2 regions of the Thermostichus sp. MS-CIW-37 genome follow, and region 2 is predicted to be linked to the other one. Evidence: riboswitches for the same ligand, from Rfam matches in the RefSeq annotation. Region 2 holds a riboswitch; the other holds the start of a gene.
The links. A riboswitch is a leader RNA that binds a small molecule or an ion and turns the genes downstream of it on or off. The one in region 2 is predicted to bind cobalamin.
Positions count from the first base shown of each region.

Region 1: it holds a riboswitch for cobalamin, as region 2 does, so the genes downstream of both, metE (5-methyltetrahydropteroyltriglutamate--homocysteine S-methyltransferase) here and ACVWYZ_RS06850 (TonB-dependent receptor plug domain-containing protein) in region 2, are expected to answer to the same signal.

Region 1 covers NZ_JBSSCV010000021.1:10,325-17,429, reverse strand. The annotation lists gene ACVWYZ_RS10145 (ABC transporter permease) at 1-388, opposite strand, end outside; gene ACVWYZ_RS10140 (ABC transporter permease) at 385-1,386, opposite strand; gene ACVWYZ_RS10135 (ABC transporter substrate-binding protein) at 1,371-2,996, opposite strand; cobalamin riboswitch at 3,240-3,444, shown strand; gene metE (5-methyltetrahydropteroyltriglutamate--homocysteine S-methyltransferase) at 3,912-6,176, shown strand; gene ACVWYZ_RS10125 (cell division ATP-binding protein FtsE) at 6,354-7,040, opposite strand.
Region 2 covers NZ_JBSSCV010000011.1:52,148-59,252, reverse strand. The annotation lists gene rsmH (16S rRNA (cytosine(1402)-N(4))-methyltransferase RsmH) at 1-646, shown strand, start outside; gene ACVWYZ_RS06855 (hypothetical protein) at 823-1,347, shown strand; cobalamin riboswitch at 1,677-1,828, shown strand; gene ACVWYZ_RS06850 (TonB-dependent receptor plug domain-containing protein) at 1,867-3,837, shown strand; gene ACVWYZ_RS06845 (DUF1636 domain-containing protein) at 3,945-4,373, shown strand; gene ACVWYZ_RS06840 ((2Fe-2S) ferredoxin domain-containing protein) at 4,385-5,254, shown strand; gene ACVWYZ_RS06835 (hypothetical protein) at 5,489-5,899, shown strand; gene ACVWYZ_RS06830 (ArsA family ATPase) at 6,022-7,105, shown strand, end outside.

The DNA.
Region 1 (7,105 bases), on a different contig from region 2:
AGATCGAGGCATCCACCCAGCCTCCCACCGTGCCACCCACCAAACCCAAAACAGCGGCGATCACCACGCTGACGGCGGCAGCCAGCATGCCTACCCACAGACTAAGGGACATCCCGTGCAAGGATCGGGCCAGCATATCCCGCCCCAGCCAGTCGGTGCCGAAGGGATGGGCCAGGGAAGGAGGCTGATTCCGCTGAGTTAGGTTCGGGCTCAGTCCGGTATCGCCGATAAGCCCAGCGCTGCAGAGGATAGACACCAAAAAAAAAGCACACAGTCCAATTGCCCACAGAGTCTGCCGCCTGCGCTCTCCTTTGACAGAGGACTCTGAGAATTTCATCCCCCCATCGGCATCAGCAGCAGCAACACGAGGCGATGCAAAAGGGATCATCCTATCCTCCCGCCAAGGCGAATGCGTGGATCGACAATCTGGTAGGACAGGTCAGCTAGGGTATTGCCGGCATAGACAAACAAGGCGCTGAAAAACACAATGCCCACCAACAGAGGCACATCACTGCGCAAAGCTGCCTGTACCGTTGCTTGTCCCAGTCCTGGATAAGCAAACACCTGTTCCACTAACACTGAGCCACCAAACAGTTCCCCAAAGGAGGCAAATTGCAGCGTCAGCGCAGGCAGCAAGATATTCCGCAAGCCGTGGTACCACAGGATCCCAGCCAGGCTTTCCCCCTGGGCACGAGCAAACAGCACATAGTTGCTGTGCAACACGTCAATGAGCTTCTGACGAGTGTGCAAGGTGATGTTGGCAACGCCGATGAAAGTTAGGGTGAAAGCAGGCAAGAGCAAGTGGTGTAAGCGCTGCCAAAAAGTCACCTCCTCCGCCAACGCGCCAGGTGGCGCGGCGCAACAGATAGGTGTTAGACCCAGCTCTACCGAAAACGCGATCAAGAGTAGCAGCGCCACCCAGAAAGGGGGAGAAGAGGCGAGGGTGTAGGCGTAAAGACGAATACCGCGGTCAACCCAAGTGCCCTGAAACGCTGCGGCCAAAACCCCCAACCCCACTCCCAGGAAACCGGAAAGCAGCCAGGCAATTGCCAGTAAGGGCAGCGATAGCTCAAACCGCTGTTGAATGACCTGCACCACTGGCTGATTGAACACCATTGAGGTGCCCCAGTTGCCTTGAACCATCTGCCCAAGCCAGTTCCCAAAGCGAAGCAGCATGGGCTGATCCAGCCCCCAACGCTGGGCAATCAGGTCTCGTTGGGCTGGGCTGATCTGCAGCATGTCGGCCCCTACATAGGCTTGTACGGGATCAACAGGGGAGAAGCTGAGCAGGGCAAACGTCAGGACTGCCACAGCCGCCAGCAGCAACCCCAGCCGAGTCAGCTTATAAGCCAGAAACAGCAGAACTGACCTCAGTTGCACGTCCATTTCCAACGGGTGATGTTGGCTGTGATTGGCCAACCATGGCCATGAGGCTGTACCTGCGGCTGGCCTATATCCAAACACTCGTGGACAAAGTAGGTATGATCCAGGTTTACCAACCAAGCCCAGGCTGCATCTCCTTTGGCAGTAAAGCCTTGCTTTCCATCCCACTGGGCTGCCCGCCAGAAGGGGATAGCTTCAGCTTCAGAGGGGGCCTCCATAGCCAGATCCAGCATTCGATCCACAAACGGGTTGGCATAGTAGCCGGCATTGAAAAATCCCCCCTGGGCCGCTTTGCTGTGGTAGAGGTTGTACACCTCAGTTGGGTCATGGCTGCCCCAGCCAAACAGCACCACGTTGCTGTGCATGAGCGGAGTGATGTCATCCCAACTTTTGCCCTCGACATTGACTCGGATGCCCACAGGCCGCAGCATTTCTGCAACAGCTAGGGCCAGGGCTTGGCGAATACTGTCGTTGGCCGGGTAGAGCACGGTGAACTCAGCCCGCAGCCCGTTTTTTTCCACTACCCCATCCCCATCTTTATCGCTCCAGCCTCCCTCAGCTAGAATCTGACGGGCCAGGTCTGGATTGTTGTCCTCAATCTTGGCGGTCGGCTCTTCCCAGGGCAAACCGCTGACTGGGCCATAGGCAGGGGATCCGTAGCCTTCTAGGACTCCATCCACCAGCGCCTGTCGGTCAATGGCGAAGTTGACCGCCTTGCGAATCGCCAAGTCAGAAGTCACATCGTTGCCGATGGGGTATCCCTTTGGGGTTGTCGCACCGGTTTTAGGGGGAAAGGGGAACATCAGCCCTCGGTTATCCACACTGGGAATGGCGTGAAGCTTCATGCCCTTAACAGTTTGCTTAGCCAAAGACTGAGGCACGCTAACCACGTGTACCTGTCCGGCTCGGGCTGCTGCAAAGGCTGCATCCTCCTCCAGGAAAAGGAAAACCAGCCGCCGAATGCCAGGAGTCTGGCCGTAATATAAGGGATTTGCCTCCACAATCAGTTGTTGCCCCTCATCCCACTGCACCAGTCGGTAGGGGCCAGAGCCAATGGGTTTGCGAGCATAATCAGGCCCGTGGGCATGTTGAGGCACGATACCCAAGGTGATGAGGCGGTTGACAAAAGTACTTTGGGGTTTTTGCAGCCGCAGCTCCACCGTATGAGTGTCGATAGCTACTGCTTCCTTTAGGGCGGTTAGGTCGACCAGACCACCACTCCGAGCTGCTTGGTTAAAGGTGTAAGCCACGTCCGCTGCTGTGACAGGTTTTCCATCGGAGAAGACTGCATCCTTTCGTAGGGTTACCGTCCAGGTTAGGCCATCTTGGCTGACAGTGTAGCCAGTCGCCAGGTCGTTTACAATCTCAAGGTTCTCGTCCCGCCGCAGCAGAGTGCTTTGGAACAAAGGCGAACCGTAACGTCCCCAGCCCAGGGTGGGATCAAATCCTTCTTCCCTTTCCCCTCCAATGGCCAGCACGATTTGATCGCTGGATCCTGCTAGCTTTGGATCGAAAGCTGTCCGCTCAGCAGCATTCTGAGCGCATCCAGCCCACATCTGGCTCAGCAAGAAGAGGCCCACAGACCACACAGTTACTTTTAAGCTTGATGCCATAGAAACCCCGATCTGTCGCTTTTTCAGCAAAAAGGAGCAAACCCCCTTGCCTCCTGGACAAGACTTATGGCAGCTAAGCTACCACTGCCTTATCTTGAGAGCAATGCAGGGGGGGAGGATGCTTAGAGGATTCCGATGACTTCCTGCAAGACCGCTGGGTGAAAGGTGAGGTCTGGTAGCTCCAAAGGCTGCTGGCTTGGTGATGATTGAAGCACTCTACTCCCGTCTCTGAACTCCGTGATACGATGTAGCTCAGCTATCGGTTCTGACGGGGATCAGCCGCCAGAGGAAACGGGGAAAGAGCAGTGAGAATCTGCCGCTGTCCCGCAGCTGTGATCCGGTTTAGGAGAAGTCCTGCAGCAAATCTCTAGAGTCATTCGCTGCCGATCCAGGTCTTGTCCCCCAAAACCGTGTCAGTCAGAATGCCCGCCGATGGTTTTTCTAAACTTCACAACATCTGCGAGGTACAGATGGTAACTGTCTTGGCTTTAGCTCGTTTCTGCTTTCGTTATCCTGAGCATTTTCCTGGCGTTGCTCCCACAAGCTTTCGGTACTCCTCAGCAGTAGAAATAAGTCCAAGAACCCAAGCAAGACTCTGAGCCAGTTGGCCGGGAGAGAGTAAATTTTGGGTGCTGTTGCACCAAGATCTATCAAGATCTATCAAGATCTACAGCCCGCCTACGCGAAGGAAAGAGTGAGATGTCAGGCTTCCTGACTTCAATTGGTAGGCTGGCAAGTAGCCACTGCGATCGCTGGCTGCGTTGAGTATCTTTTTTGCGCAAAAGGCAGTGTTTTGTTGGGGTTCCAGAGGCAAGAGAGGAACAGCCGGTTTCTTCCTTGGCGGGCGGGATCCCAGTTGAGGGCGAATTGAACGCAGGAAAATTAGAAAACTCAGTATTTGGGATGGCACACAACATGACTGCACAAACCATGACATTGGGGTATGCCCGCATGGGCAAGCGCCGCGAGCTCAAAAAAGCTTTGGAAGGCTTTTGGAGTGGTGCCCTAGGGTCAGAGGCTCTGCTGGCTACCTTTTGGGATTTGGAGACTCAAGCCTGGCAGACTCAGCTACAAGCTGGGATTGATCACATTGCGGTAGGGGATCAGACTCTCTACGACCATGTACTGGACTGGGCCACCTGGCTGGGGCTGATCCCCTCTCGGTTCCGAGGTCTGTCGGGTTTAGACCGCTACTTTGCCATGGCGCGGGGTCGGGAGGGCCTGCCGGCTTTGGAAATGACCAAGTGGTTTGACACCAACTACCACTACTTGGTACCCGAAATTGAGCCGGAAGCCGATCCCAGTCCTAACTTTGGGGATTTTTTGGAAAGAGTTCGGCGGGCCCAAGGGATCCTAGGGGAGCGCACCAGCCCCGTTGTCCTCAGTCCAGTGACTTTGCTCTGCCTTAGCCAGCGATCTGGGGATCTGCGGGCGGACTTGGAAAAGCTCCTTCCTCTGTACCGGGATCTCCTCCAGGAGTTAAAACAGCTGGGGATCCCAGAAGTCCAGATTCACGATCCCATTTTGGTTACCAGCCAGGGAAGTGGCCTGCGGGAAGCTGTGGAAATGAGCTACCGCCAGTTGGCAACCGCCGGGATCCCTGTCCACTTGGTCACCTACTTCGATGACCTGGGGGAGACTTACCCCTGGGTGGTGCAACTGCCGGTGGCCGGCATTAGCCTTGACTTTACCCGTGGCCACACCCTGGATCTGGTAAGAACCTATGGCTTTCCGGCTGACCAGATCCTAGGTGCTGGCGTAGTGGACGCTCGGAATGTCTGGAAGGTTCAGCCTGAGACCGTCTTGGCCAGCCTGCGGGAGCTGCAGGGGGTAGCTCCCAACCTACGGGTGCAGCCTTCCGCTTCGTTGCAATTTGTGCCCCACGACGCTGCTCTGGAAGCCCAGTTGCCGGAACCCCTCAGAAATGTCCTCAGCTTTGCCGAACAGAAGCTGGCCGAAGTAGCTCTCCTGGCGCGAGCCCTCAACGGCGAAGACACTGCTGCCCAGCAGGCGGAAATCCAGCAGCAATGGCAGAGCTTTGCGCAGTTTAGCCCCCCCAACCCCCAAGTGCGCCAGGCTTTGGCCAACCTCAAGCTCCAGGACTTCGAGCGATTCCTGCCCTACGAGCAGCGCCTAAGTCGGCAGGTTCAGCTACCACCTTTGCCCACCACCACCATTGGCTCCTTCCCCCAAACTCCAGAGGTGCGGCAGTGGCGAGCTAAGTACAAAAGAGGGGAGGTTTCGCAGGCGGAGTACGAAGCAGCCATTGACGCTGAGATTGCCAAGTGCATCCGCATTCAAGAAGAGATTGGCCTGGATGTGTTGGTGCATGGGGAATTTGAGCGCACCGACATGGTGGAGTACTTTGCCCAGAAGCTGGAAGGCTTTGCCTTCACTGAACACGGCTGGGTGCAGAGTTACGGCAGCCGCTGCGTGCGCCCTCCCATTCTCTACGGCGACGTGGTTCGCCCCCAACCCATGACAGTGCGGGAATTCCAAGTAGCCCAGTCCCACACCCAAAAGCCGGTGAAAGGCATGCTCACGGGGCCAGTGACTATGCTCAACTGGTCCTTTCCCCGTGTTGATATTCCCCGGCGGGAGCAGGCTTTGCAGATTGCCCTGGCCTTGAGAGCCGAAGTGGCAGATCTGGAAGCGGCTGGAGCGGTGATGGTGCAAGTGGATGAGCCGGCACTGCGGGAGGGGCTACCTCTGAAAAAAGAACGCTGGCCAGAATACCTCAGCTGGGCAGTGGATGCCTTTCGCCTAGCTACCGGCGGGGCCAAGCCGGAAACCCAGATTCACACCCACATGTGCTACTCAGAGTTTGGGGACATCATCGAGCACATTGAGCGGCTGGATGCCGACGTGCTTTCCATTGAAAACAGCCGCAGCAACAACAAAACCCTGCTGCAAATTGCCCAGGCTGGGTATCGTCACCAGGTGGGCAACGGCGTTTACGATGTCCACAGCCCTGCGGTGCCGAGCGTTGAGCAAATCCTGCAGCAGCTGCGCACAGGACTGGCCCACTTGCCTGTGGAGCAAACTTGGGTTAATCCCGATTGTGGCCTCAAGACCCGCCGCTGGGAGGAGGTGATCCCCGCACTGAAAAATATGGTGGCTGCCGCTCATCAGCTAAGGGAGGAGCTTCTGGAAACCCAACCTGAGGGTCTGCGCGAGTAAGGCCCACGACCCGCTGATGTAACTGGTCGGGCTGGCTTGACAAGTCGCCGCGGGCGGTGCCGCTGTTGTGCTGATGCGGCTGGCTTAGGGCCTACGGTCTGCTGATGCAACCGGCAAAGCTGCTCTCCGGGATCTCAAAAAGCTTGTGGAGAGCAAAATAGGGATCCCGGTAGCCCCTCAGCGCAGATCATACAGGCGCCCTCCCTCCATGCGCACCACCCGGTGGCCGGCCCGCTCCACCAGATAGGGGTCATGGCTGGTCATGATGACGGTCACCCCAAAGGAATTGAGCCGCTCCAAAATCTGGAGAACCAAGAGGGAGTTTTCCGGATCTAGGTTTCCTGTTGGCTCGTCCGCCAGCAGCAGCACCGGCATGTTGACAATGGCACGGGCCAGGCTAAGGCGCTGCTGTTCCCCCCCCGAAAGCTCATGGGGAAAGTGATCTCGCTTTTCGGTCAGCCCCACCATCTTTAGGGTCGGCCCGATGCGACGGCGGATTTCTGCGGGGGACAGCCCTTGGGCGCGCAGCACGAAGGCCACATTTTCTGCCAGGGTGCGGTTGGCCAGAAGGCGATAATCTTGGAAAACCACCCCCAAGCGCCGCCGCAACATGGCCAGCGGACGCGGTGGGATGCGATAGGGTCGCCGCCGCCCTTCAGAAGAAAAGAGACAGACTTGATCGACGATGACCGTGCCCTCGGTGGCCTGTTCCGCCCCGCAGAGTAGCCGCAGCAGGGTGGACTTGCCCGCCCCGGAGACCCCCGTTACGAACACGAACTCGCCGCGGCGCACCTCCAAGTTCACATCCTGAAAAATTAAGTTGCCGTTGGGAAAGACCTTGCTCACGCCCCGCAAGGACACCATGCTGGCCGGGGCTTGCAGGGATCCGGATTGGGTGCTGCCGTAAAAGCCCAGGGTGGCCTCTGGAT
Region 2 (7,105 bases):
GCAGCAGCATGGCTTTCGGGATGAGCAGGGGCAGGGGATTCCCTTCGATGGCATCGTGGCCGACTTGGGGGTGAGTTCGCCGCAACTGGACTGCCCTGAGCGGGGATTTAGCTTTCGCGGAGAGGGGCCGCTGGATATGCGCATGGATCCCAGTGCCGCTCAGGAAACCGCTGCCGATTGGGTTAATCATCGCCCGGTCGAAGAGTTGATCGAGATTTTCACCCGTTACGGCGAAGAGCGATTTGCCCGCCGCATTGCCCATCACATCGAGCAGGCTCGTCCCCTCGCCACAACCACTCAGTTGGCCCAGGTGGTTTGGCAGGCAGTACCTCCGGCAGCTCGGCGAGGCCGCATCCACCCGGCCACCCGCGTCTTTCAGGCGTTGCGCATTGCCGTGAACCGAGAACTGGAGGCTTTAGAAACCTTGCTGGCCCAAGCCCCCACTTGGCTGAAACCCGGCGGCAGGTTGGCCGTGATCAGCTTCCATAGCCTTGAAGATCGCTTGGTGAAATGGGCCTTCCGCAGGGATCCCCGTTGGCAGGTGCTCACCCCCAGGCCCTTGTCCCCTTCCGAACTGGAACGGCAACGTAATCCACGGGCCCGCTCTGCCAAACTGCGAGTGGCTGCCCGCAGCAGTCAGATGTAGGTTTAGGTTGGTTCTCCCGCTCTCAAGAGATCGGCTACCGTGAAGCGGACAGCTGTCCTGCTGAGGCCGGGAATCGGGAGAAGGGGGTTGCTGTTGGGGGGCGCGGGGAACTAGGGTGAAGCGGAACCGGCAGTCCTGCACCGTCGGATCCCTTGGTGTGTGTGAGGTTAAGCCCCATGGTTAGCCAGCCTTTGAACGCAGGTCTTGATCGTCCCAAAAACCCTCGTCGCCACAGACGGTCTTCTGCTCTGAGCCGACCCCTCTCCGGTACAGTTCAGGCCAGCCGCACCCAACCTTTGAATTTGAAGTTGAAATCAGCCCATCCTCGCAGCCAGCATCTTGCTTGGGCAGAACACCTAGCCTGGTGGAAGCAAATCTCCACAGGGATGGCTATCCTCTCCGGCGTTTCAGTGTTGAGCCTTTACAGTTGGACTGTGCATACCCAAAGCCGGTGGAGCCAGCGTTACCAGGTGTGGCAGCAGATGCAGCGCAACGAACGACAGTTTCTGCTGACTCAGGAATCCATTGCCAATTCTCTCCGGGAAATCGCCGACCGCTCCGAAATGGTGCCGCTGGTACCGGATCGGATGATCGAGGTGCCGATTGCCTCTCCCAGCCATGTTGAACCGGATCCAGCCCACCAGACGACAGCCCCGCCTGAAATCGAAAAAGCTCCTCTTTTCTACCCGGTTGGGTACTAATTCATACGGATCCCGCCCATGACGGCTAGGCCAGCGTCCCCATCTTGCTTTCCCAAAAGCTGTGGGTCTTGTGAAGTCTCAGCGTATCTCTGTTCCCTAAAAGGCTAAGGGATCCCTGGGCCTCGCGATCTGGAGTAGCAGCGGGCTATCCTTCAACTGCTTACAAAGCAGTGAAGAAATCTGGCCTAAATGGGATGTGGCCCATCCGAAGCCCTGGGATTGCCGTTGGGATCCCGTTCACCCCTGGGGATGACATCCCCCCTGGCAGGATAGGAACTCCAGAGCAGGGGATGTATGATGCCTAGCACGGCTTTTTCGGAGCAATCGCAGAGAAAGCTGTACCGACAGGTTGTCCTGGGGATCAGCCAGGGCATGTAAAGGGGAAAGTCCGGTGCAAATCCGGCGCTGTGCCGCAACTGTGATGGGCTTGGGCTAGACCCATGCCCTCAGTCAGGATGCCCGCCTGCGGTTTTGGCTCGCATTTCTTCCGCGTCGCACGGAATCAGGAGCTTTAGGAAAATGAATCCCATTCTAGGTCTCAGCCTGGCGCTGGGGGGCTTTGTTTTGGGGATCCCAGCGTGGGCGCAGCCGGCAGCTTCCCCGCCCTCAGCTCAAGAGGTTTTGGAAACCGGCGTTAGCGCCGAGATTTTAAATCAACCCGTCACCACGCCTTTTCGTCGCCCCGGCTTGCTGCGGGATTCTTCCCGCCCGGTTTACGTCATTACCCGCCAGCAAATTCGAGAGCAAGGGGCAAGAACCGTTCAGGAGGCCCTGCGCTACCTGCCCGGGATCCTCAGCGACGGCACGGCGGGAACCCAGTTGGGAGCCCTTAGCTCCCAGTTTATGCGGGGAGGACGAACGGCCCAGGTGTTGGTGCTCTTGGATGGCCGCCCCATTAACGACCTGGGCTTTTTTGGCGGGTTCGATCTGTCTCAGATCACTACAGATGTGGTCGAGCGTATTGAGATCTCTCCAGGTGGGGGCTCCACCTTATACGGCTCCGATGCCGTTGGCGGGGTCATCAACATCGTGACGCTGGATCCAAAGCCGGGATCCGAGACCGTGCTGGAAGCGGCTATCGGCAGCTACGGCCTCAACGAGCAAGGGATCCAAAACCGCGGCCAGGTGCAGGATCTGGGCTGGGTGGTCAGCTATCGCCGTCTGCAGAGCAACAACGACTTTCCCTTTGAAATTAGGCGTTTGGGCAAAGCCGGCAGGCGGGAAAACTCGGCGGTGGAGTACCACAACCTACAAGCCAAGCTCACCTGGCAATTGGCAGAAGGCCAAGTCCTAACCGGAAATGCCCTTTATCTCAACAAAGCGTTTCAGGTGCCTGGCAGCACCGAGTTTCCCTCCCCCGATGCAGTGCAAAACACCAACGACCTGCTGTTAGATCTCAGTTGGCTGTGGAATCAAGAGAAGGGATCCCTGCAAGCTAGGGTATTTTTTGACGACCTCAACTATCGCTTCAGCGCCCCACAAAGCCAGGGATCCCGGGATGAGATCCTGCGAACGGGGTGGGGATCCCAACTGCAATACACCTGGAAGGCTGCTGAAAACCTGGAGCTTACTCTAGGAGCAGACTACCGATCCATTTCAGCTCGCAACACCACCTTCTCCTTTGCCAGGGGATCCACCAATGTCAACTACGACAATACCGTGAACCAAGGGGCCCTCTTTGCCCGCCTGGATTACAAGCCACAGCCCAACTTTTATCTCAACTTAGGTGTTCGCCAAGATTCGAGCAATCTGGTCAACGGTTCGGCCACCTCTCCTGCCGCAGGGATCCGCTGGGTTTTGGCAGAAGGCACCACCCTGAGGGCCAATTATGCCGGCAGCTTTCGCACCCCCTTGATCTCAAACTTATTCTTTCGTTTGCGGGGCTTTTTTGAAGTCGACGGCAACCCCAATTTGCGCCCGGAGCGGGGAGAGAGTTTTGACATTGGCCTGGATCAGGCTTTGGGAGATTTTGGCCTACTGCGCTTGACCTTTGCCCATAACCGCATCCGCGATGGCATTACCTTTGTCAGCACTGGCCCGCGCAGGGGAACCTACGAAAACATTGAGCTCGTGGAATACACGGGCTTGGAAGCAGCCCTGGATTTGCGATTGGGGGAAAACTGGACTCTTTTTGCCAACTACACCCTGAACGATCCCATCATCCGCTCGGCGCTGGATCCCAAAGCGGTTGGCAAACAGCTAGCCTTCGTGGGAGCAGACAGCTTCAACCTGGGCCTGAGCTACCGCGATGCAGAGGATCGGTATGCCTCAGTTTTCCTGCATCACATTGGCACTTTCTTTACCAACAACGCCAATACCCAATCTCTGCCCGGCTACACCAACCTGGCTCTGCGGGGAGGGATCCCAGTAGCAGAAAATCTCGCTCTCGAGGTGGGAGTCGATAACCTGCTGGATGAGCAATATGAGGTTTTCCCCGGCTACCCCGGAGTGGGTCGCACCGTTCGGCTTAATTTAAGGGGCCAATTTTAGAGCGACTTGAGGCTGACTTTTAGCTGTCTAACTCACTGCTGAATCCTTGGCCAAGACATTGAGATCGTCTTTGCCTCTTCTCACACCCTTTGCTTGGACAGAAACCTATGACTATATCAAGGAGCACCATGTCTCGATCAACTTCCCAGTTGCCAGTTCAAGCTGGCAGCGCTGCTCAGCAACCCAGCGGTCATTATCTCTGGGTTTGCATCACCTGCGGATCTCAGTGGGTTAACGGCCAAAAAGAAGGGACTAGCAAGGGAGAAATGCTGCTGTCTGCCCTGCAATCCCAAACCCTCCACCCCCAACTAACTCTAAAACCAGTTGCCTGTATGAGCGCCTGCAGCCATGCTTGCGTTGTTGCGTTGGCAGCACCTCAAAAGATGACCTATGTTTTTGGAGATCTGGATCCAAAAGATGTGGAGCTGATTCTGCAGACAGCAGAGCTCTACCTCACCAAGCCAGATGGGATCCTACCCTGGGCCGAGCGCCCTCTCAAAAAAGGGGTGATTGCTCGTATTCCACCACTGCACTGAGGAGCTTTCTCATGGCCACTTTTACCCCCTGGATAACCCCCCTCCATCAAGCTTGGCAGGAAGTTTCTTTAACGGGTTGGACAACCCTTTATGAAGGGATCCCTGCCCACATCGACTGCTTGGGGCCGTTGCTCTACGAGCTGTTTCAAGAGCACTGGGCCGAGATCCAGGTGGGCCATGTGGCGGAAGGCGGGGTGCTGGAGCTGGCTTTCAAGAAACCTCCAGCTTTGTGCGTGCTCTACGATGGCTATCTAACCGTTGCCACCGAAACTTGGCACCTGCATTTGTGCCTGGAGGAGCACCAAGGCGGCCCCCATCGCAAGACCCCACCCGAGCTGCGCCGCAAAAGATTGGTTAGCCGTGCTGCTCTCTACCGGCGCCTCAATCCCCAAGGTCAGCCCCGCATGTGGGGAATCCAATTCTGGAATGGAGCAGAAGAGCCTTTGCTGCAGATTTTTCTGCCCAGCCCCTTTTTGGGGCCAGAGGAAGACTACCTGCCGGAAGGCAAAGCAGATTACCAAAAGCTTTCTCTTTACGAGCGCATCCACGCCATCTATGTGCAGGGGAAAGAGCGGATCCCCTATGAGGATAACCCTCTTAAACGTCCCTACCTTGCCGTCTGTCGTTCCAGCCGTTGTTATCCTTCCCGCAACTACCAACCGGTTGTGGAAGCTCTGGAATTGGCTCTTCGAGAAGCCAACCTAGACGTACAGGTTATCACCTCAGGCTGCTTGGAAGTTTGCCAACAGGGGCCCGTGGTTTTTTACTCTGGGGATCGCACCTGGTACAAGCGGGTTACTCCCCAAGTAGCTCGGCAAATTGTTTTTGAGCATTTGCTTAATAGCTGTCCTCTGAAAGACCACCTTTTTCCAGGAGATTAAAGCATGATTGGCCTGCAATCGAGTGCTCAACCTATCCCCAGATCTTGCCGCTTGATCTCAGCCCCACTTTGGATACAAGCTGCTCAAGATTTGGCCCAAGGCTGGTTCTGGCCCAGCTTGTTTACCACCGTCGGCTGTCTCAGCAATATTGCTTATACATGTACCCTTCCTTTTGTAACTGTTGGTATTGTTGCAGGCACAACTTTAACCCGCCAAAGGGCAATCATTAGTGCTTTGATGATTTGGCTGGCCAACCAAATCTTTGGCTACACCTGGCACAACTATCCCCGCACTCCCGATTCGTTTGCCTGGGGGTTGGTGCTGGGGATCGGCACGGTGGGGATTGCTCTTGCTGGCGGTTACCGACCTCTGTTTTCTCAGTCCAAGCCGCTTCGGCCAAGGCAACTGCTGCTGAACTATCTCTGGATCCCGGCCATGCTCATCTTGGGGTTTCTGGCTTTTGAAGGGCTGATTTTGGCCGCCGGCCTGGTTTTGGGGGGAACGGAGGGCCTGACCCTGCCCATTCTGGGCAAAATCTGGCTGCACAACTGGCTGTGGACAGGACTTTGGATCGGGATCCACGCGCTGCTGGTGTGGGACAGAGGACGTCGCCGGGTGTGGCTGGGAGAGGAGAAACTGCGGTGAGCTGCTCCCGTACAAGCTCTTCCCATCCCGTCAGCGGTGCGGAGCACCTTTGCAGTGATCTAGAGCATCCCCAAGAGGGATCCAGGCCAAAATAGGGGCGACCTATGTGGGAGGGGATCCCTTTGCAACTCAGTCGCGTTAACAGTGAGGAGCATTCCTGCCATCCTCTGCTCTTGGCTTCCCAACGCCTCTTGCTGTTCAGCGGCAAGGGAGGAGTGGGCAAAACAACCTTGACCTGCGCGCTGGCTCGCCAACTGGCCCAGGTGGATCCCCAGCGCCGTCTGCTCCTGATGTCCACAGATCCCGCCCACTCGTTGGGGGACGTGCTGCAAATCTCGGTTACGGATGTGGCCCAACCCCTGCCGGATCGCCCCAATTTGCAGGTGCGGGCTTTGCAAGCGGAGATTTTGCTGCGGTCTTTTCGGCAAACCTATGGGCCGGCCCTGGAGCTCATTGCCGAGCGGGGCAGTTGGTTTGGCCGAGAGGATCTGCTGCCAATCTGGGATTTAGCCTGGCCGGGGGTGGATGAGCTGATGGCGATTCTGGAGGTCAACCGGCTGCTGGCTGGGGAGGAGGTGGATACCGTTATCTTGGACACGGCCCCCACCGGGCACACCCTGCGGCTGTTGGAGCTGCCCGACTTTTTGGATAATCTGCTGGCCGTGTTTGCCACCTTTCAGGCCAAGCACCGGGAAATCGCCCAAGCCCTGACGGGCACCTATCGACCGGATGAGGCGGATGCATTTTTAGCCCAGTTGCAGAGGGAACTGGAGGGGGGCAAAGCCCGCTTGACCACTCCGGAGAGCACCTCTGCTTGGCTGGTGATGATCCCGGAGCAGTTGAGCGTGGCGGAAACCCGCCGCTTTTGTCAGCAACTGCAAAACCGCCGCGTGCCCATCGGCGGTCTTCTGGTCAATCAGGTGCTGCTTGCAAGAGAGAATAACAGCCAACCTTCGCTGCCCGCTGCTCTCCCCTCTCCTCTCTACTTGGCGCGGCAACAGGAACAGCGGCGTGTGCTCAAAGCCCTACAGGAGGAGCTGCCCGGATATCCTATCTGGATCTGTCCCTATCAACTGCAGGAGCCAATTGGGTTAGCGGCCCTGGATGAGCTGGTTCAGCAGCTTCGCCCCTTGCCAGAGGTGCTGCTGGAGTTGGAAGGGATCCCAGAGCAAAAAGCAGAGAGCCAAGAGAAGAGAAAGTCTCTCT